One region of the Vibrio ostreae genome, then DNA from elsewhere that is predicted to be linked to it. Evidence: predicted binding sites of a transcription regulator. Region 1 holds the regulator's gene; the other holds the start of a gene.
What was found. Region 1 encodes MetJ, which represses methionine synthesis genes. Its sites were predicted from a motif close to TTAGACNTNTANANGTCTAA; they were not measured.
Positions count from the first base shown of each region.

Region 1 (11,251 bases):
AGCAGCGTCGCGGTTAACAGCGCCAGCACCGCAATCGCCGGAGTAAAACGGCCGGATGAGAAAGCCAGAGCACTGCCGGTAAAAATCGACACCAGTGCCAACGGCAGCGTTTTAGGGCGAGCGGCGTCAAACCAGATACGTAATGAATTATTCATAGTGATGAGAGATTGATCAACATACGTTCAGTATACGCCCAACCTGACAACACAAAAAAGCCCACCAGATCAAGGTGGGCTCAGAAAAATGCACAATTTTATACGGTCAGAGTAAAACCGGGCCGATTACAGGATGAAACGGCTCAGGTCTTCGTCTTCCACCAGCTCACCCAGACGAGCTCTGACATAAGCACCGTCAATAGTCAGGCTGTCGCCGGCTTTTTCCGTGGCGTCAAACGAGATTTCATCCATCAGACGCTCCATCACAGTATGCAGACGACGGGCACCGATATTCTCCGTTGTCTCGTTGACCTGCCACGCCGCCTCTGCAATCTGCTTGATGCCGTCTTCGGTAAAGTCGACATTGACATCTTCGGTTTTCATCAGCGCAATGTACTGTTCGGTCAGTGAGGCTTTGGGTTCGGTCAGGATGCGTTTAAAGTCATTGCTCGACAGCGCTTCCAGCTCAACCCGAATCGGCAGACGGCCCTGCAGCTCAGGGATCAGATCCGATGGCTTCGCCACCTGGAACGCGCCGGAAGCAATAAACAGGATGTGGTCGGTACGCACCATGCCATGCTTGGTGGATACCGTGCTGCCTTCAATCAACGGCAGCAGATCACGCTGCACCCCTTCACGGGACACATCCGGACCTGAGCTCTCGCCGCGTTTACAGATTTTGTCAATCTCGTCGATAAACACAATGCCATTATTTTCAACATTGTAAATCGCCTGTTCTTTCAGCTCTTCCTGATTAACCAGCTTAGCCGCTTCTTCTTCAGTCAGTGCTTTGAGCGCTTCTTTGATTTTCAGCTTACGCTTTTTCTTGGTGTCGCCACCCAGATTCTGGAACAGACCCTGCAGTTGGTTGGTCATCTCTTCCATGCCCGGAGGCGCCATGATCTCTACGCCCATCTGCGGCGCAGCGACTTCGATCTCAATCTCTTTGTCATCCAGTTTATTTTCTCGCAGTTTCTTGCGGAAAACCTGGCGGGTATTGGAAGACTCATCGTTGTGCTCGGCCTGGCCCCACGCATCGCGCGCCGGTGGCAGCAAGGCATCCAGAATACGCTCTTCCGCCAGCTCTTCGGCGCGGAATTTCACTTTCTCCATCGCCTGCTGATGGGTCAGTTTTACCGCCACATCCGTCAGATCGCGGATGATGGTTTCAACTTCTTTGCCGACGTAACCCACTTCAGTGAATTTGGTCGCTTCAACTTTGATGAAGGGCGCGTTAGCCAGTTTGGCCAGACGACGGGCAATTTCAGTTTTACCCACACCGGTCGGACCGATCATCAGAATATTTTTCGGCGTCACTTCAACGCGCAGGCTCTCTTCGAGCTGCATACGGCGCCAGCGGTTACGCAGTGCAATCGCAACCGCTCGTTTCGCTTTATCCTGTCCGATGATGTGACGGTTCAGTTCATGGACAATCTCACGAGGAGTCATTTCAGACATAATGCTTTCCTTCAATTCGGTGGCTGGCAGCGCTTACTGATCGCTGGTCGCTGGCAGCATTCCCGCAGGGATCTCCAGCTCTTCAATCGTATGATGGTGGTTGGTGAACACACAGATGTCACCGGCAATCTTCAGGGCTTTTTCCGCAATCTCGCGCGCATCCAGCTCGGTATTTTCCAGCAGAGCAATCGCCGCCGCCTGGGCATAGTTACCGCCGGAACCAATCGCAATCAGGTCATGCTCCGGCTGCAGCACATCACCATTACCGGTAATGATCAGCGATGCGGTTTCATCTGCCACCGCCAGAATCGCTTCCAGGCGGCGTAACGCACGGTCACTGCGCCAGTCTTTAGCCAGTTCAACCGCGGCTTTGGTCAGGTGTCCCTGGTGCATTTGCAATTTACTTTCGAAACGCTCAAATAGCGTGAATGCGTCCGCCGTACCACCCGCGAATCCGGCCAATACTTTGTTGTTGTACAAACGACGAACTTTGCGCGCGTTGCCTTTCATCACGGTATTGCCAAGCGAGACTTGTCCGTCACCTGCGATGACAACTTTGTTATTACGACGTACAGATACGATGGTAGTCACTAGGAACCCCTTTGTGGTTTTCACTATCAAGATAGTGGTTATATGAGGCTGGAAAATCAAAATTCAAGGGAAAGAATCAGCGCCACAACGCAAAACGCCCGGAGAAACTCCGGGCGTTACTGATATCAAGTTTACTGCTATCAGGTTTACTGCTGCTCTTTCCAGATAGCACAAGGCTCAATCTTGGCACGCTGCAGCTTATGCTTGTCACGCTCAGCGTCGCGCTTGAACTTGTAAGGGCCGAGAACCACCCGGAACCAGCTGCTGCCTTCCTTGTTGCGGATCTTACTGCTCAGCCCCTGAAAGGCGATATCCAGCTTGCGGGTTTCAGCCTGGTGCATGGTTTTATAGGCCCCGCACTGCATGATGTAAGGAATGTCCGACACCTGCAGCTCTTTGGCTTTGACCTCAATCTGGCGATTAGGCAGCGATTCCACGTAATCCCACTGTTCGGTTGGCGGCGGCGGCAGGCTGTTGGCCGGCTGCGGTTTACTGACCGGCTGTGGCTTGGTTTCCACCACTTGCGGTGCTGGTGGCTCGGGATCCTGACTGAGCTGATACAAACCATAGCCAAAGCCGCCCGCCAGCACGAGAGCCAGCAAGCCACTGCGCCAGGGTTTTCTGCGTCGGGGAATGGGAGTTGTTTTCCGGGTCGGCTTTTTCGGACTACGACCACGTCTTACATAATCTTTATTAGCCACAAACTATTTCAAAAGTTGACAATTTTGTCTTCATGTTAATGCAGTTTCCTGCCGGATAACAGAGCAGAAATGGAAGCGGCGTGTCAAAATACGCCGCTCACACTGAGATATTACTCGTGGTTAAAGCACTAGATTGCACATGGCGGAGCCGCGCTGTCGCGTACCACCAGCTGGGTTTCCAGTAAACGTGAACCGGCCTGAACATCGTTGCCGCGCAGCAATTCCAGCATCATCAGCATTGCCTGGCGGCCAATCTCATAACGCGGCTGAGAAATGGTGGTCAGCGGTGGATCGCAGTACTGGGCAAACTGAATGTCATCGAAACCGACCACCGAAAGATCCTGCGGCACTCGCGTACCCAGACGTTTGGCTTCCTGAATCGCCCCAATCGCCATGGTATCGTTGTGGCAGAAAATCGCCGTCGGCGGCTCGGACAACGCCAGCAGCTGACGCACCGCCTGAGCACCCGATTCAAATGAGAAATCACCGCTCACACTGTAGTCTGGATTGCGGGTAATCCCGGAGCGGCGCAGCGCCTGCTGGTAACCTTGCTGGCGGAACTGGCACAGAACGGCCGTATCCGGGCCGGCAATTTGCGCCACCCGTTTGTGGCCCATCTGGGTCAGATAGTTCACCGCTTCAAACGCCGAGGTCAGGTTATCAATATGTACCGTGGGCAGCTCCAGTTCCGGGGCAAACTCACACGCCATCACCATCGGCGGCAGGTTTTTCTGTTCCGGCTTACTGACATCAAACGGCAGGTCGGTCCCGAGCAGCAACATACCGTCCGCCTGCTTGGTGAACACCAGGTTCACAAATGAGCTTTCACGTTTTTTCTGCTGACCGCTGTCACCCAGCAGCACCAGATAACCGTGTTCCATCGCCGCATCTTCAATGCCGCGGATGATCTCGGTGTAATACGGGTCACAGATATCCGGCACAATGGCCACAATCGTTTTGGACTCATTGCGACGCAGATTGCGCGCGAGAGAGTTAGGGGAATAACCAGCTTCTAACACCGCCTCTTCAACCCGTTTACGGGTCGAGGATGAGACTTTCTCGGGATTCATCAGAGCACGCGATACGGTCGCCGTTGATACGCCTGCAAGCTGGGCAACATCCTTCATTGTCGCCATAGGGGGTACTGTCCTCTTTTCTCGGTTCTTAATAAAAATTCATCGTGTCTGAGACACTGATTATCGTTATAGAGCGCCGCCGGGCATCCGGTTTGGCTGCTAACATTGCTTGGATTCACGCTTACCTGCTGCACGTTCGCTTAAGGTTCGCCACATTTAGGCCAGCGAAAACGATTCACTGCGCGATTATGGCATTTAGTGTATTCCTTTCCGATGGGAAAGTTACGGTCTGATTAACAATTTTTGCATCACAAGTGTGATATTTATCACGATAAGAAGGATTTCATTTTTTGACAATTTTACCAGCAAGCCGGATGGGGCTGCTCAGCTCAAATCCTGCGGTTCAATGTCCAGCGTCCAGCGCACTTTAGTGGCCAGCGGCAACATCTGAATCGCCGGGCGTGCGCTGGCTAACAGCTTCTGCATCACCGAACGGCTGGGCGCCTGCAACAGCAACTGCCAGCGAAATTTTCCGGCCCGTTTGGCGAGCGGTGCCGGCGTCGGCCCCAGCACCAGACAGCCCTGTTCACTGAGCGGGTGAGCTTCCAGCGTCTGGCGTACCTGACGCAGAAAATCTTCTACCTGCTGCGACTGGTTGCCTTCGGCGCGAAACAGGGTCAGAAAGGTATACGGCGGCAGTTGGGCCAGCTTGCGCTCCGCCAGTGCGGTTTCAGCAAAATGGTGGTAATCCTTGTTGAGCAGCGCCTGCAACAAGGTATGCTCTGGATGGTGGGTCTGCAGCACCACTTCGCCCGGCTTACTCGCCCGCCCGGCCCGGCCCGCCACCTGGATAAACAACTGAGCCAGACGTTCAGAGGCGCGAAAATCACTGCTGTATAATGAGCCATCCACATCCAGCAGCGCCACCAGAGTTACATCGGGGAAATGGTGGCCTTTGGCCAGCATCTGGGTGCCGATCAAAATCTGATATTCGTTATTGCGGATCGCTTGCAGCGCTGATTCCAGACTGCCTTTGCGCCGGGTACTGTCACGGTCAATCCGAATCGTCTTGAAGTCCGGAAACAGTTCCCCCAGTTGCGCCTCGAGCTGCTCGGTGCCGACCCCGACCGTGACCAGATGCGTCGAGCCACACCCCTGACACTGGTGGATCACCGGACGCTGTGAGCCGCAGTGGTGGCAGCGAATCTCGTTACTGTACTGATGGTAGGTATAATAAGCATCACAACGCTGACAATCGGCGATCCAGCCACATTCGTGACACATCAGCGCCGGAGAAAAGCCACGCCGGTTGAGGAACAGCAGCACCTGATTGCCCTGCGATAAATGGCGGCGCATTTCCGCAATCAACGGCGCGGACAAACCGCTTTCCAGATACAGGCCTTTGACATCCAGCACCCGGTTGGTGGTCGGGCGCGCCGTTCCGGCACGCTGGGTCAGATGCAGATGATGGTATTTACCGCTCAGGGCATTATGCAGCGTTTCCAGCGCCGGGGTGGCACTGCCGAGCACAATCGGGATCTGCTCCAGATTGGCACGCATCACCGCCACATCGCGTGCGTGGTAGCGCAGGCTGTCCTGCTGTTTATACGAAGAGTCATGCTCTTCGTCGACAATGATAATGCCGAGATCGGCAAACGGGGTCAGCAGCGCGGAACGGGTACCAATCACGATACCGGCTACTTTGTCGCGCGCGGCCAGCCAGGCATTGAGACGTTCGGTTTCATTGAGACCAGAGTGAATCACCTCAACCGGGACATTAAACCGTTTACGAAAACGGTTAATGGTTTGCGGCGTCAGGCCAATTTCCGGCACCAGCACCAGCGCCTGGCGGCCTTGTGCCAGCACCGGCTTGATAAGATTAAGGTAGACTTCAGTTTTACCCGAGCCTGTTACGCCCTGCAGCAGATAACAGCCGAATGCCGGCTGATGGTTGACCGTTGCAATTGCGATGGCCTGCTCAGAGTTCAACTTGGGCTTATCGACCGCGGCTTCCGGCTCTGCCGGCCAAGGCCGGAACTGCGGACGCTGTTCACTGACTTCAATCCAGCCTTTGTCCTGCAGGGTGTTGAGTGTCGTACTCGACACTTCCTCATCCAGCATCACCTGATGAGGGACCGGGCCAGAAGCGACCAGATTCATCACCTTGGCCTGTTTAATCGCACGGCCAAAGCCCTGCATCAGCTGATCGCGCCCGGCGGCAGTAATGAGCCACTCTTTACTGCTGGCAAAATCAGCCGCTTTACCTTTACGCAGCGCTCCCGGCAGAGCATTAGCCAGGGTCTCGCCAAGTGGATGCTGATAAAACTGACTGCACCACTGCAGCAGGTGATACAGTTTATCCGGCCAGACTGGTTGGGTATCGAGCACGGCCTTGAGCGCTTTGAGCTGCTCACGCGGAAACTCGGACTCCTGCACCAGTGCAGTCACAATGCCGACCAGAGTCTGGCGCCCGAACGGCACAGAAACGCGGCCGCCGATAATCGGAAACAGGTGGCCGGGAATCAGGTAATCAAATTGCTTATCAAGCGGCACCGGCAGGGCAACGCGAGCAATAGTTGGGCGCATAACAATCCGTCAGCAATTAAGTCAGTTAAGGACGCCACAGTCTACTGGAAGACGGGCATAAATTCGACCCGCACATGGCGGGCAAAAGGCCGTATGCGGCACGCCGGCAGCAGTTCGGGCATCGGGTCTGGCCGTTGGCACCGCCAACCCGTCATGCTCTGAGCGGCTGTTTGCTATGGCTGGCTAAAATAACGCCGAAATCGGTTGATCCGGGCTAGCAGATTCATTACTATATCGCGCCTTAATGGTCCTCAGCAGTTTGCTGTGACCATGGCAATCGTATTATTAACGTTACGTGTGGTGTCCGGCTCAGACTCGGATGGCGACACGGCCCAATTTTTGAGGTTATCCCATGAAAGCTGGTATCCACCCAGAATACAAAGAAGTAAATGCAAGCTGCTCTTGCGGCAACACTTTCGTTTTCAAATCTACTCTAGGTAAAGAAGAAATGCACCTGGACGTATGTGACAAGTGCCACCCATTCTACACTGGTAAGCAACGTGTTGTTGACACTGGCGGCCGTGTTGATCGCTTCAACAAGCGTTTCGGCGCACTGTCAAGCAAGAAGTAATTTTTACTTTACGCGAAGATTTCAAAAAGGACGCTACGGCGTCCTTTTTTGATGCCTGCCATCTGCCCGTCCCCCCGCTCTACGACTAAAGTCTACCCTGATCACAAAACAGCTGGTCTTATCAGCCAAAAACTCACGCATTTTGTACGATTATACAGCACCCCTGCCTAGTCACTATTTCAGGCATCAACTAAAATGTGCGCCCCTTTTCCAAAAATAATAAGAGAACCTCCCCTATGTCCGACGACAATCGTCAACAATTAAGCGCGGAAGAAGCCTTCCGCCAACGTGCTCTGGATTACCACGCGCAGCCGACCCCGGGTAAAATCGCGGTCTCGATCACCAAACCGGCTGACTCAGCCACTGATCTGGCGTTAGCTTACAGCCCGGGCGTGGCAGAACCGGTACGTGAAATCGCTCAGAATGTCGATAACGTTTACAAATACACCGCCAAAGGCAACACAGTGGCGGTGATCTCAAACGGTACCGCAATCCTTGGCCTGGGTAACCTGGGGCCAATGGCCTCTAAACCGGTCATGGAAGGTAAAGCGCTGCTGTTCAAACGTTTTGCCGGCCTCGACTCCATTGATATTGAAGTAAAACACCGCACCATCGATGAGTTTATCGACACCGTCGCTAACATCGCTGACACCTTTGGCGGTATCAACCTGGAAGACATCAAAGCGCCGGACTGTTTTGAGATCGAGCGTCGCCTGATTGAACGTTGTGACGTGCCAGTGTTCCACGATGACCAGCACGGCACGGCGATCGTGACCGCAGCAGGCATGCTGAACGCGATTGAACTGCAAGGCAAAGAACTGTCTGAGTGTGTGATTGTCTGTCTGGGTGCGGGTGCCGCAGCGGTAGCGTGTATGGAACTGCTGATTAAGTGCGGTGCGATGCGTGAGAAGATTTACATGCTCGACCGTAAAGGTGTCATCCACACCCGTCGTGACGATCTGAACCAGTACAAGCAACTGTTTGCCAACAACACCGACAAACGCACCCTGGAAGATGTGATTGCCGGCGCGGATCTGTTCCTGGGTGTATCAGGCCCGAACCTGCTGTCCGCCGACGCGCTGAAGCTGATGGCTGACAAGCCTGTGGTGTTCGCCTGCTCTAACCCGGATCCGGAAATCAAACCTGAGCTGGCTCACGCGGTGCGTGACGACCTGATCATGGGCACCGGACGCAGTGACTACCCGAACCAGGTCAACAACGTGCTGTGTTTCCCGTTCATCTTCCGCGGCGCGCTGGATGTACGTGCCAGCGAAATCAATGATGAGATGAAACTGGCGGCGGTCGAAGCGATTCGTCAACTGGCGAAAGAAGAGGTGCCGGCAGCCGTACTACAAGCCGCAGGCAGTGACAGCCTGACCTACGGTCATCAATACATTATTCCTAAGCCCATGGATCCACGCCTGCTGCCCCGCGTGGCTAAGGCAGTCGCACAAGCTGCGGTTGACTCTGGTGTCGCACGGATCGAGATGCCGCATAACTATATGCAAGATTAGTAAGCAGCATGCCGGATAAACACTCCGGTGACGGAAGCGTTGATCCTTGCGGGTTAACAATGCCCTGATGCTTAAAAATGATCTGAGAGCTAACAATGCAAAAACCCTGGTCAGTAACCAGGGTTTTTTTATGCTGATGCGGTGCACAGCGACTTAGTCGTCGTATGCCTCAAACTCGATACCCATCGCCGTCATCAGCGCTTTGGCCTCGGTCGGAATATCATCCGGACGGTCTTTACGCAGGTCTTCGTCGGTTGGCAGCGGCTGACCGGTGTAAGCATGCAGAAACGCTTCACACAGCAGTTCACTGTTAGTGGCATGACGTAAATTATTGATCTGTCGACGAGTACGTTCATCCGTCAGCACTTTAAGTACCTTAAGCGGAATCGAGACAGTGATCTTTTTGACCTGCTCGTTCTTCTTCCCATGTTCCGCGTACGGGCTAATATATTCGCCGTTCCAGTCTGCCATTGCGCACCTTCGTAAATTTGAATTCGAGTTGAGTTTTTCAAAGACCTCAATTTTAGCGGGATTTACTGCCATAAGCAAAGACATATAGACGTCTAGAAGTGTTGACGTCTTCTTTTTTGAGCAGTAAAGTGTGATGTTATTCACCGGAGTGAACATTTGCTTCACCGCTCACCCCGGAATTGGATTTACACATCGCCCGGAATTGTTTGAAATCCCAATAGCAGCTATGCCAATGCTTACCATTGCCCGCTCTGTAGCCCGATTCGCTCGGTGACAGAGCTCAGGGAATCAACCATTCAGGAAACACCAGACAGGAAAGGAAACGCTCATGACCAATCGCAAGCCAGCCACCATCGCGGTTCGCACCGGTATTGAATCTGACACCCAGTACCACGCCGTTGTTCCACCCATTTATCTCTCAACCAACTATGGCTTTCCTGCATTTGGTGAAGTGCCAAAATACGACTACACCCGCTCCGGCAACCCGAACCGTGGCCTGCTAGAACAAGCCCTGTCTGAACTGGAATCCGGTGCGGATGCCGTGGTCACCAACTGCGGCACATCAGCACTGAACCTGTGGGTCTCGGCATTCCTGTCGCCGGGCGAAATCATTATCGCACCACATGACTGCTATGGCGGTACTTACCGTCTGTTCAACACCCGCGCCAAGAAAGGCGATTTCAAAGTGCTGTTTGTTGACCAGTCTGACGACGCGGCAATGGCCGCAGCTTTTGCCCAGAAGCCAAAGCTGGTGCTGCTGGAAACGCCGTCTAACCCGCTGGTACGAGTGGTGGATATTGAGAAAATCTGTCAGCAGGCGCAAGCGGTCGGTGCTCTGGTAGCGGTCGACAATACCTTTTTGACCCCTGTGTACCAAAAGCCTCTGCTGCTTGGTGCCGACTTCGTGGTGCACTCGACCACTAAATACCTCAATGGTCACTCGGATGTGATTGGCGGTGTGATCATCAGTAAAGACGCCGAACACGCCACCGAGCTGGCATGGTGGGGTAACTGCATCGGCGCCACCGGCACGCCGTTTGACAGCTACATGACTTTGCGTGGCCTGCGCACCCTGGGGGCCCGTATGCGCGTGCATGAAGAGAGCTCGCAGCAAATCCTCGCTTACCTGCAAAACCAGGAGCTGGTCAAAGTGATTTACCACCCTAGCCTGCCAAATCATCCGGGTCATGACATCGCCAAGAAACAGCAGCTTGGCTTTGGTTCCATGCTGAGCTTTGAATTCGGCGGTTCATTCGAGCAGCTGAAATATTTTGTCGGTGAACTGCAGCTGTTCTCACTGGCCGAATCGCTGGGCGGCGTGGAAAGCCTGGTATGTCATCCGGCCAGCATGACTCACCGCGCGATGGGCGAAGAAGCGCTGGCCGAAGCCGGCGTCTCTCAGCAGTTGCTGCGCCTGTCGGTGGGTCTGGAAGATGCGAGCGATCTGATTGCCGACCTCGACCAGGCCTTCACCAAAGCCAAGGAGGCCTTTTAATGTCGGTTTCACGTCAGCTGCATAAATTTGGTGGTAGCAGCCTTGCGGATCCGGAATGTTATCAACGGGTCGCGCACATTCTGCGTGACTACTCTCAGGCCGACGATCTGGTGGTGGTGTCTGCCGCCGGTAAAACCACCAACCGCCTGATTGAATTTCTTGAAGCGCTCAACAAAGATGGCCGCGCCGCGCACGAAGCGCTGCAGGCCCTGCGCCAGTTCCAGGTCCAGTTGATTGAAGGTTTGCTGGAAGGCGAAGTCGCAGACCATCTGCTGACCGAGCTGAGCGGCGAGTTCGTCGCACTGGGAGAACTGACCGCACCACTGAGCAAAGCGCAGCAAGCCGCGGTTCTCGGCCACGGCGAACTCTGGTCTGCCCGCCTGCTGGCAGCGCTGCTTAACCAGCAAAAATTGCCGGCAGTGGCTCAGGACGCACGTGCGTTTCTGCGCGCCGAAACCGGCACTCAGCCGGAAGTCGATCGCGCCCGCTCTTACCCGTTACTGAAAGCAGTCCTGGCCCAGCATGCTCATCACCGGGTGATCATCACCGGCTTTATGGCCCGCAACGAGCAAGGCGAAACCGTATTGCTCGGCCGCAACGGTTCTGACTACTCAGCCACCGTGATCGGTGCCC
Region 1 is NZ_CP076643.1:2,994,394-3,005,644, reverse strand. It holds gene KNV97_RS19955 (1,4-dihydroxy-2-naphthoate polyprenyltransferase) at 1-155, opposite strand, end outside; gene hslU (HslU--HslV peptidase ATPase subunit) at 282-1,613, opposite strand; gene hslV (ATP-dependent protease subunit HslV) at 1,647-2,204, opposite strand; gene KNV97_RS19940 (SPOR domain-containing protein) at 2,351-2,905, opposite strand; gene cytR (DNA-binding transcriptional regulator CytR) at 3,034-4,041, opposite strand; gene priA (primosomal protein N') at 4,366-6,567, opposite strand; gene rpmE (50S ribosomal protein L31) at 6,920-7,138, shown strand; gene KNV97_RS19920 (malic enzyme-like NAD(P)-binding protein) at 7,375-8,652, shown strand; gene metJ (met regulon transcriptional regulator MetJ) at 8,806-9,123, opposite strand; gene KNV97_RS19910 (O-succinylhomoserine (thiol)-lyase) at 9,452-10,618, shown strand; gene KNV97_RS19905 (bifunctional aspartate kinase/homoserine dehydrogenase II) at 10,618-11,251, shown strand, end outside.

Region 2 (11,251 bases), 1.6 Mb from region 1:
ACCACAAATGGTTGAGCCGAGCGGTGATTTGTTTATCAACCCCAGCTTACCGCCAATGAGCGCCTTCATCGATCAGACACTGGCGACTTACCCGGGGCTGGACTTGCTCAACGCGAAAGAAAAACAGGCCAGCAGCCTTATCAAAGCTGAAAAAGGCAAATACTACCCAGAAGTCTATCTGTACGGCACTTACAACTTATACGAAGATGACTCCCTCGCCAGTGACCTGCGCCCGGACTGGTTAGTCGGCGTCGGCGTCAATGTGCCACTGGTGGAAAATACCGGGCGTAGTGAGCAAGTGAAAGCCGCCAGCAGTCTGGTCACCCAGGTGAAATACCGTCGTGAACAGGCTAAGCAAGATCTCAGTGTGCTGGTTGAAAAAACCTATAAAGAAGCCGAGCAAGCTCAGGAAGAAGTGGAAGGACTTAACTCGAGCCTGCAACTGGCTCAGGAAAACCTGCGCTTACGCCAGAAAGCCTTCACTCAAGGACTGTCGACCTCAGTGGATGTAGTCGATGCCGAGTTATACCTCGCCAGCATTCGTACCCAACAGGCGGTGGCCGGCTTTCACTATCTGATCGCACTGACCAAACTACTGGCTATTTCCAGTGAAATGGCCACTTTCCCACAATACCAGCAAAGTGCACAGCCACTCAGTACAGCGCCGAATCCATCTGCTGCCATTTCGATGACGGAGAACCCAATTTCATGAAAACCGTTAAAACGCCTCTGCTCGCGATTATCGCTCTGGCCGCCGCAGGCTGGATCGGTTACAGCTTTTATCTGGCCTATCAACCAGAACCGGTGCGCCTGCAAGGTCAGATAGAATCCCAGCAATACAGCATTTCTTCCAAAGTGGCCGGTCGTATTGATCAGGTGTTCGTGCGTAAAGGCGATGAAGTAAAAAAAGGCCAGTTAATCTTCAGCCTGCACAGCCCGGAAATCGAAGCCAAACTCGAACAGGCGGTCGCCAACCAGAAAGCCGCTGGTGCCATGGCAAAAAGAGGCTGAAAACGGCGCGCGTCAGCAACAGGTACGTGCGGCGCAAGATCAATGGTTAAAAGCTAAAGCCGCTGCAGAACTGGCCGAGAAAACCTACCAGCGGGTCAATAACCTTTATAAAGACGGCGTAGTGGCTGAACAGAAACGCGATGAAGCCAACACCCAGTGGCAAGCCGCCAAGTACACCGAAAGCGCAGCGTTGCAGATGTATAACATGGCACGTGAAGGTGCGCGCAGCGAAACCAAACAAGCCGCTCAGGAAAAAGTCAACGTCGCAGCAGGTGCCGTGGCGGAAGTTGAGGCCTACGCTGCCGATACTAAGATTGAAAGCTGGTTTGACGGCGAAGTCGCGCAAGTCCTGATGCAAAGTGGCGAATTAGCACCACAGGGCTTTCCCGTGGTCACCGTGGTGGATAGACAGGATTCCTGGGCAGTACTCAATGTGCGTGAAGATCTGCTCAGTCAGTTTAAAAAAGGCAGCACGTTCAAGGCCTATCTTCCCGCACTCGATAAGCAGATTGAATTTACCGTTTCCCATATTGCAGTCATGGGTGATTTTGCCACCTGGCGTTCGACAGATTCGGCGCAGGGCTTTGATCTACGGACTTTTGAAGTCGAAGCGCGCCCGACAAATCCACAGGCGGATTTACGTATGGGCATGAGCCTGGTGGTTGAGTTGTAGCCATGAAGCACGCTTCGGTTGACCGCAGTCATAGCGGCGCTCATAACGTGGCGAGCCGTGCTGCCGACGGTACCAGTCCGGCTGCAGGCGACGCTGGTCGCCTGCCTGCACAGTGGCCGCTGCTGCGCAAGGATAAATGGTTGCTGGCCTGCCTGACCTGGTTGCCTATCCTGCTGGCGGCCAGTATTTGGTGGATATTCTCAGCCGGTATCGTTCATAACCTGCCCATCGGTGTGGTGGATTTGTCACACAGTCAGCTATCGCGTCAGTTGCAGCGCCATCTTGATGCGACGTCAACCTTAGCGGTCACCCGCCAATACCAGAATGTCGCTGCAGCGAAGCAGGACATGGTCACCAGCAACATCTACGCGTTTATTGTGATTCCCAGCCAGTTTGATAAGTCGGTCTATCGCAGTGAATTGCCGCAGGTCACCACGTTTTACAACAGCCAGTACATTCTGGTCGGACGGGTCATCAGCTCAGCAATCATGCAGGCCGTCGCAACGCTCAACGCTGAAATAGGGATCGTCACAAGCCTCTCCGCCGGCAATCAGACCACCCAGAGCGCAATGGGCCAGGTCGTGCCGGTACGCACTCAAATCACGCCATTATTTAATAAGAACACCAATTACGCCCAATTTCTGGTGTCTGCCATTATTCCGGCCATCTGGCAGATTGTTATCGTGGTGAGCACCATTCTGATTCTCAGCGCCAATACTCGAATTTATGGATTACATCGCTGGCTTGGCCAACGGCCCTTATTGCATCTGAGCCAGACACTGCTGCGTTACTATCCAATTTTCATGATTCAGGGCGCAGCGTATCTGTTCTGGTTCTACAGCGTATTGCAATGGCCGATGCATGGTAACCTGCTGGTCTTAATCCTGGCCCAGATGATTACCACTATCGGCTGTATGATCATGGGCGCCGTTTTTTTCTTCCTTAGCCTGGATCCCGCACGTGCTATGAGCTTCGCGGGTGCATTTACCGCCCCCAGTTTTGCCTTTATGGGCATTACCTTTCCAACCAGCGATATGGGGACGATTGCCCAGGCCTGGCGCAGTCTGCTGCCGGTCAGTCACTATATCGAAGTGCAGGTCAGTCAGGTCAGCTACGGTCTGGGCGGGTTCCAGTCGCTAACACATCTGTTGCCGATGTTCGGGTATTTATTCCCACTGCTGTTAACGGTCGTCCTGATGCGCAAGCATTTGCGCACGACACCGGTAAGGAGTGACCATGCGACTGACTGATTTATTTAAAGCCGAATTAAAGGCCTTATTGAGCAATCCGGTCGTTATGCTGACTATGTTTGGTGGCGTGCTGTTTTACTCATTCCTCTATCCACTCCCCTACAGCCATCAAACGCCGCGTGAGCAGGCGATCAGCATCGTGAATCTGGATAAGAGTCAGATTAGCTATCAGCTCGAACGCATGGTCGATGCCACCCCGCAGGTCAAAGTGGTGCAACGGGATCATTCGCTGGAACAAGCAAAGCAGGCTTTTCTGGATCGGAAAGTGAGCGGAATACTGGTGATACCCGAGCACTTCTATAAAGATCTGCTACTTGGTACCAGCCCGACCCTGGCATTTGCCGGAGACGCTTCCTACTTTCTGGTCTACGGCACTATCGTTGAAGGTCTGGCGCAAGCGGGCGGCACGCTGTCGGCCCGTGCCCGGGTGACCCGCCTGCTGAGCCAAGGGGAACCTCTTGAGAGTGCGGCCCATCACTATGCCGCAGTGCAATCGAATTTAAAGCCGACTTTTAATCCGCGTGTCGGTTACGTCGATTACGTCGTTCCTGCGGTGTTTATCCTCATTCTGCAGCAAACTCTGGCGATGTCTGCCGGGCTGTTAACCGGCACGCAGCGAGCTGAGTCAGGCGACTGGCAGCAGATTCCGGTACTGCCCCTGCTCTTCATGCGTACCTTCATCATAGTGGCGCTCTACTACCTGCTCAGCATGTACTATTTCGGGGCCAGCTTCAGCTTGCAAGGCGTGAGTACGATAGGTCAGCCGATACAATTACTGACTCTGCTGCTGCCGTTTTTGCTCACAGCCTGTTTTATCGGGATCTGGCTCGGAGCGGTGACACCACGCCGCGAACTGGTCACATTGATCGTGCTGATAAGCTCAATGCCGCTGGTGTTTTCCGCCGGATTTATCTGGCCTCTGGAAGCTATACCTACACCTATCATCTGGCTGTCGAACCTGTTCCCGAGTACACCCGGCATCCAGGGCTTTCTGGCACTCAATCAGATGGGGGCAGAATGGCGCCAAATCGCGCCGCAATGGACCCTGCTGTGGGCACAAGCCGTGGCATGGGGCAGCCTCGCTTGGTGGCAGCTGCAGCGCAATCACGGCGCTTTAACTGTGAAAGTCAGTCAAGCAGGATAGCTGTCAGGCTAGCCCGCCTTCTAACACCGCGGATGTGAGATGAGGGACGGTGGGGCAAAGCGCGCATTAAGCCGTGCTCGCTGATGTTAGTCCTGCCATTTTTTACGCATACGTTCGATGGTCGCCTGCTCTACGCCATGGATGTTGGGATACTCGCCACGACATACCTTAATCACCAGTTTTGCCCGGTGCTGACGGGCGATTTTCTTATACGCAGTCATCTCCCAGTGCCGCACAAACGTGTTGGCGACCACTACGCTTTTGCCCTGCTTGAGGCAATTTTCTGTCTCTTGCTGACACCAGGCGTGTGCCTGTGCTATCTGCTCCGGACGGTAGTGATATTCGCCCTGCGCATTGATAAAAAACATATCCGCTTCAAGATGCACCGCCGGTAAAGACTTGGCTAACGTCGATTTTCCCGAGCCGGGTAAACCACGAATTAAGGTCAGTGTCGGAATCATATGTGTTCAAATTATGCAAATCATAGCCGGCATACTAACTTAATTTTGTGGCGCACGCATTTTGCTATCGACAACGCCTATCAGTTAGGTTATAAGTCTAGATGTATAGACGTCCAAATGTAACGCTTAGGGAGAAAGCTGTGCCGATTAAGATCCCCGATCAACTGCCTGCAACTGATGTTTTACGTACTGAGAATATCTTCGTCATGTCGGAAACCCGCGCATCGACCCAGGGTATTCGTCCGCTGAAGGTTCTGATTCTTAACCTGATGCCAAAAAAAATTGAAACCGAAACTCAGTTCCTGCGTCTGTTATCAAATTCACCGCTTCAGGTGGATATTGAACTGCTGCGTATCGATGATCGCCCAAGCAAGAACACACCAGAAGAGCACTTAAACGAATTTTATCGCCAGTTTGAACTGGTCAGACACCGTAACTTCGATGGTCTGATCATTACTGGTGCGCCTTTAGGTTTAGTGCAATTTGAAGATGTCGTCTACTGGGATCACCTGCAGCAGATTATGAAATGGGCCAAAGAGCATGTGACCTCAACACTTTATGTGTGTTGGGCAGCACAAGCCGGCCTGAAATTGTTGTATAACCTGCCCAAACAGACACGTGAAGAGAAACTGTCCGGGGTTTATGTGCATGAAAACCTGCAGCCGTACCATCCGCTGCTGCGTGGTTTCGATGATACCTTCCTGGCACCGCATTCACGTTATGCCGATTTTGCGCCTGGTTATCTGGAAACTCATACCGACCTGGATATTCTTGCGACATCTGATGTCGCAGGCGTTTACCTTGCATCGACTAAAGATAAACGTAACGTGTTTGTGACTGGTCATCCGGAGTACGACGCACTGACCCTGCATAACGAGTACATTCGTGATCTGGGTGCGGGCCTGGAACCGGTCATGCCGGTGAACTATTATCCGAATGATGATGTTGATAACCCCCCACGTGCCAGTTGGCGTAGTCACGGACACTTGTTGTTCGCTAACTGGCTGAACTACTGCGTTTATCAGCAAACACCGTACGATCTGGAGCATTTCAGCGAAGATAAGTTCACCAAAGACGATTAATTCTCCATCGAGATTCGCCACAGTTCACTAACATGTTTTGATGACATTGGAAGGCCGCCCATCACGCGGCCTTTTTTCATCCCCTCAGCCATTAGGCATCTCTCTCACAAGCCACAATAAATATGCCGGGTGGCTCGCATTATCCTCTCAGACCGCTGCCGCGCCACCACCATGCTGCTTACTATTTGTTAATCGAAGCAAAGCTAGCGGACGCTAAAGGGTTAGCTGCAAGCAAAAGTATCGCAGCAAGCGCGCAAAGCATCGTTAGCTTTGTACTGCAACGCGCGGTTGGGGTATACAGAGGTGGATAGAATGCAATTCAAACAACTGATGCTAGTGGGGATAATAACGACGGCAGGCTGTGTCACTGTTACCGATATCCCTGACAATCATCCTCAGGCGATGGCCGATTCAAGAATTGATCTGGGATTAGGCTATCTCAGCCAAGGTAATATGAATAAAGCACGTGAAAATCTTTACCGCGCTGCGCGTCATGCGCCGGACTACGCCCGTTCTCAATTAGCGCTGGCGCACTACCTGGACCAGGTCGGTGAAACTGAAAAAGCGCGTCACGTCTATCTGCAAGCCCGGCTAGACCATCCTGAAAATGGGGATGTGTTGAACAACTTTGGCACATTTTTATGTAAGCACGGCGACTACCTTTCTGCTGATACACTGTTTAATCAGGCGCTGCAAAGGCCGGATTACAATCAGCCCGCCGCCACTTTAGAAAATGCGGCGCTGTGTGCAAACAAGTCCGGCAACCAAAAACAAGCGATACACTATCTTGACCGCAGCCTGAATTATGACCCGTCTCAAGCCACCGCTTGGCTGGCACTGACCCGCATGCAATTAGCTGCGGGTAACACAGAAGATGCTCGCAACACGCTGCGCGGGTTTAGCCAGCGTTTCGGTAACCCAAAGGCAGTGCAACAACTTTGGCTGGAAGTGAATGCGGCTTGGGGGAGACACAAAAAAACCAGCGCTGAGCGCCGGCTTCTGTTGAAGTGAATGACTTATCATGTAAATCAACAACTACCTCTGTCATTTAGTCACTAACGTTTTTGGTTGATATTGGTCGGACGGCCATCCTTGCCACCTTTGCGATCCCGATAATGGGTCCGGCGCAGGCGACGCACCTTGGTGGAACGGTTAATCTTTTTGTATTCACGATACAGGATGCGAATAAACAGCCCCAATCCGATCAGAAACAACACGGACAAAATGGAAAGTGAAGGCACACACAACCAATCCGGCTGACACGGTGAATAGAATTCGAATTCCATTCTACACCTCCTTGACTGTTTATTCCGTTGAGTAGGTTAACTTCTACATAAGTTTAGCGCTTTAAGCTTAACCACAGCTTGCGTTGCTCCGCATTGTGAAAAGTCCAGGCCACAAAACGACTGATTTTCTGGCCTTGCTGCATCTCTACTATCTGTATCGACGCCGCGCCGACTTTCTGAAGCTGTTTTTTCATCCAGCGTACGTTATCACTTTTCGAGATCAAGGTCGTGAACCACAGAACCTGCCTGGCAAAGTGCTGACTTTCCTGCGCCATATTCTTAATAAACTCGGCTTCGCCTCCGGGGCACCACAACTCAGCCTTCTGACCCCCAAAGTTAAGCGTATTCGCGCTATGTTGCGGCGCTGTCATTTGCACGACCGGCGCTCCACGTTTACGCTGGTTATCACGCAAGTTACGAATTTTACGTTCAGTGCCTTGCTGCGCTTCGGCCAGCGAAGCATGAAACGGCGGGTTACAAGTCGTCACATCAAAACGCTCATCAGCCCCGATAATGCCGCTGAACATCGCCTTACTGTTTTTCTGCAGTCGCGCTGCAATTTTTCCTTTCAATAGCGGATTATTGCTGGCAATCAGATTGGCCTGTTTGACCGATACCGGATCGACGTCGCTGCCGACATAACTCCAGCCATACTCGGTCACGCCGATGATCGGATAAATGCAGTTGGCACCAATGCCAATATCTAACGCTCGTATGGCTTTATGATTCAGCGCCGGAAAATCCTGGCTGAGCAAGTCCGCCACGCGGTGGATATAATCTGCACGTCCCGGAATAGGCGGACATAAATAGCCTTCCGGAATATCCCAGTTCATCACACCATAATGATGAGCCAGCAAGGCTTTATTAAGCAGTTTCACCGCCAGTGGATCAGAAAAGGCAATCGTCCAATCCCCTTTGGGATTTTTGATCAGGTGACGCTTGAGGTCCGGTAAAGCCTGACACAAAGCATCAAAATCATAATTCCCTTTGTGACGGTTACGGACATGCAGACCGGCTTTTCCTGTCTGTTTCGCCGATTGCGGCTTCGCCGAGGGCGATTTGCCAGGCTTCTGACCCGGCGTTCGCTGACTCGCCGTTTGCGGATCTGTTTTGCCAGACGGCTTACGACCAGGTTTCACGTCCGACTTACGTTGATGCTCTGCTTTCGGCTGCTCTGCTTTATCCTGACGGTTTTTATAACAACGCGGTTTGTCAGTGACACGAGCTGGGTGGTTGCCGGATGATTTAAGTGGTGGTTTAGGCATGATTATTTTCCTGCTCTCAGTTCAAGAACCATCATGTATAAGCGCGCATCCAATTCGAGTTGATGGTAATTCGGTTCCATATGGCAACAAAGCTGATAAAACGCTTTATTGTGTTCCTTTTCGCGCAGGTGAGCCAGTTCATGCACCACTAACATACGCAGCAGCGGCTCCGGCGCATTTTTAAATGCACTGGCAATTCGAATTTCATTTTTGGCTTTGATTTTGTTGCCATGCACCCGGGAAACATAGGTGTGCAGGCCCAGCGCGTTGTTAATGAGGTGAATCTTGCCGTCATACACTACTTTGCTCAGTGGCGCGGTCTTCTTCATGTACTGGTTTTTTATCTCCAGCGTGTAGGCATACAGTGCCTTCTCACTCTGGACGTCATGGCGCTGCGGATAACGCTGCTCGAACCAGCTGACCAGTTTATCGGCGTCGACCAGGCGTTCTACCGATTCGATAATGTGAGCAGGATAACCCTGGATATATTTCAGTACGGGATTCATAGTGACAACGCTTTTTCAGATCAAACATGTTCGCGAAAAGTCGGGGGCGCAAAGTGTACCCGAAACCTGGCGCTGAATCATCCGCGATTTACTCGCCACGGATTCAAAAAATCCGTCAAGCCGGGGCAGAAGATTGAACGCTGACAAAACCGATGCGGGTTTGCATCTGATCCGCTGGATGGTTAAACTCAGCGCCCTTGTTCCATTTACAGGCCCGAACCATGAAACGAGTTGTACTTTACGTTAAAGATAAATGTCCGCATTGCAAAGATGCCCAGCGCCACCTGGACGCCAAAGGCATCAAATACCGTTTATGCAACGCGAAAATGGAACGCGGCCGTAAAGAGCTCGACGCTATGGGTGCACGCAGCCTGCCAGCGCTGAAAATCGGCGATCGCGTCATGATCGGCTGGAATCCCAGCAACTTTGAGCGCATTTACAACAGCAAAAACTAAACGCCCGCAGAAAGCCACCGTGCCGGAAAGATTGACCGGCACTCATAGTGGGACGAACCTCTGGATCACTCATGCACGGGATCACACGTACTGCTTCACAAACTCTATAAAGGTCCGGTCGGCATTGGATAAGTAGCCATCTTTGCGCCATGCCAGCGCCAGATCGAGCCACACCGGCGGATGGAACGGAATCGCTTTTACCTCCGGTTCGTTATCCGTAACCAGCTCCAGTAACGCCGTTACCGCATATTCATGCTTCACAATGCTGAGGATCATCGGCAGCAAATTGGTTTCAAACGAGAAATTGGCGTTTAGCTTGTGCTCTTTGCATACCTTGTCGATGAATTCACGGTGAAAATAACCCGGTTTGAACATCACCAGCTCGTGCCGGAAGAACTCTTCAAATTCAATTTGCTGATGCTGCGCCAGTTCGTGCTCTTTACCGACCACCGCAACCATCTGGGAAGCAAGCAGTGGATCCACTTCCAGATCCGGCGGCAAATCCTGATTGAGAATCACCCCGATATCCAGCTCGCCGGATAACAACATCTTACGAATTGATTGCGTGCCTGCGTCGACTACCGTCATCTTAAGATGCGGAAAGTGGCTTTTAAACGCCATCACAATTTGCGGAAAAAAGTAAGAGCCCATCATACTCGGTGCACCAAGGCGCACTTCACCTTTGACTAACCCTTTCAGCTCGTCGATAGCCAGTTGTGCATCTTCGATTTGCTGTAAAATCCGCGTCGCATGCTCCAGCAGTACCTGACCTTCATGGGTCAGCGTCACTTTACGCTCATCGCGCTTAAACAGAACCACACCAAGTTGCTGCTCGAACTTCTTGATTGAGATACTCAGGGCCGGCTGAGCGATATGCAGCGCCTGAGCAGCATGAGTAAAACTTTCATTGCGCGCCACGGTGACAAAATGACGCAGGTGCCGGGTTTCCATCACTGACGTTCTCCATATATAAAATATATTACAACCATATTTTTAATATATTTTATTAATTCGCGTCACACTGGTAGTTTGATCACATTGCCGTAACCGCCTTATCCGAGTTGTCAACATGATCGAATTGCACAGTCCACAGTATCGTAAAGTCACTTTCGCCCTCGCCTTCGGCTCGTTTCTGGTCTTTTGTAATTTGTATCTTTTCCAGCCGATGTTGCCCTACATGGCCAAACACTTTGCGGTCTCTGAAACCCAGATCAACTGGGTATTCGCCGCCGCAACACTCGCGCTTTCCGTCAGCCTGGTGCCTTGGGCGATCAGCTCCGAAGCGATTGGGCGACGCCGCGTTATGTTGCTTGGTCTGTTCGCTATGCCGGCTATTGGCGCCCTGATGCTGATCAGCAGCGAATTCTGGGTACTGGTTCTGGCACGCGCATTAATGGGCGTCGCGCTAGCTGCATTCGCCTCAGTTGCCGTCGCCTATATGGTCGAAGAGCTGTCTCCACAAGCATTCAGTAAAGCGATTGGCGGTTATATTGCGGCGAACTCCCTTGGTGGTATCAGCGGCCGTATCGTCGGCGGGCTACTCACCGATGCCATGGGCTGGCAGCAAGCCGTGATGGCCATGTCCGCCTTTACTCTGGCCGGTGCCGTCATCGTACTCTTCTGTCTGCCGGTACAAGCACACTTTAAGCCCCAGCGCGGAATGTTCTTTCATCACAACCGTGCGCTGGTCAAACACCTTTCCAACCGCACAATATGGCTGGCGATGCTGATTGGCGGCACCAACTTCGCTTTGTTTGTTAACCTCTATTCGGTGATGGGTTTTCGTCTGGTCGCTGAACCTTACAACATGCCGATCGGTCTGGCTTCGCTGATCTTCCTGTGTTACCTGGCCGGGACACTGAGTTCAAAACTGACTGCCAACTGGAGCAGGCGTTATGCGCCGATTCCGGGCATGGTGCTGGGCGCTCTGCTCAGTATGTCCGGTATGCTGATTGCGATGATTGAATCTATTCCGTTTATGATGCTGGGGCTGATGCTGATCAGTTTCGGCGCGTTCTTTACTCACACACTGGCGTACGCCTGGGTCAGCCAGAAAGCGACCGAAGCCAAGGCCACCGCGACAGCCCTGTACCTGGTGCACTATTACGTCGGCGGTAG
Region 2 is NZ_CP076643.1:1,242,801-1,254,051, forward strand. It holds gene KNV97_RS11725 (TolC family protein) at 1-712, shown strand, start outside; partial or broken gene KNV97_RS11730 (HlyD family secretion protein) at 709-1,684, shown strand; gene KNV97_RS11735 (ABC transporter permease) at 1,687-2,934, shown strand; gene KNV97_RS11740 (ABC transporter permease) at 2,921-4,078, shown strand; gene KNV97_RS11745 (AAA family ATPase) at 4,165-4,539, opposite strand; gene metA (homoserine O-acetyltransferase MetA) at 4,680-5,621, shown strand; gene pilW (type IV pilus biogenesis/stability protein PilW) at 5,934-6,632, shown strand; gene KNV97_RS11760 (hypothetical protein) at 6,677-6,907, opposite strand; gene rlmF (23S rRNA (adenine(1618)-N(6))-methyltransferase RlmF) at 6,961-8,172, opposite strand; gene KNV97_RS11770 (M48 metallopeptidase family protein) at 8,175-8,678, opposite strand; gene KNV97_RS11775 (glutaredoxin family protein) at 8,900-9,133, shown strand; gene KNV97_RS11780 (LysR family transcriptional regulator) at 9,215-10,084, opposite strand; gene KNV97_RS11785 (MFS transporter) at 10,203-11,251, shown strand, end outside.
Region 2: metA (homoserine O-acetyltransferase MetA) is a predicted target of MetJ. The motif match lies at 4,637-4,656, and genes of this name have one in related genera.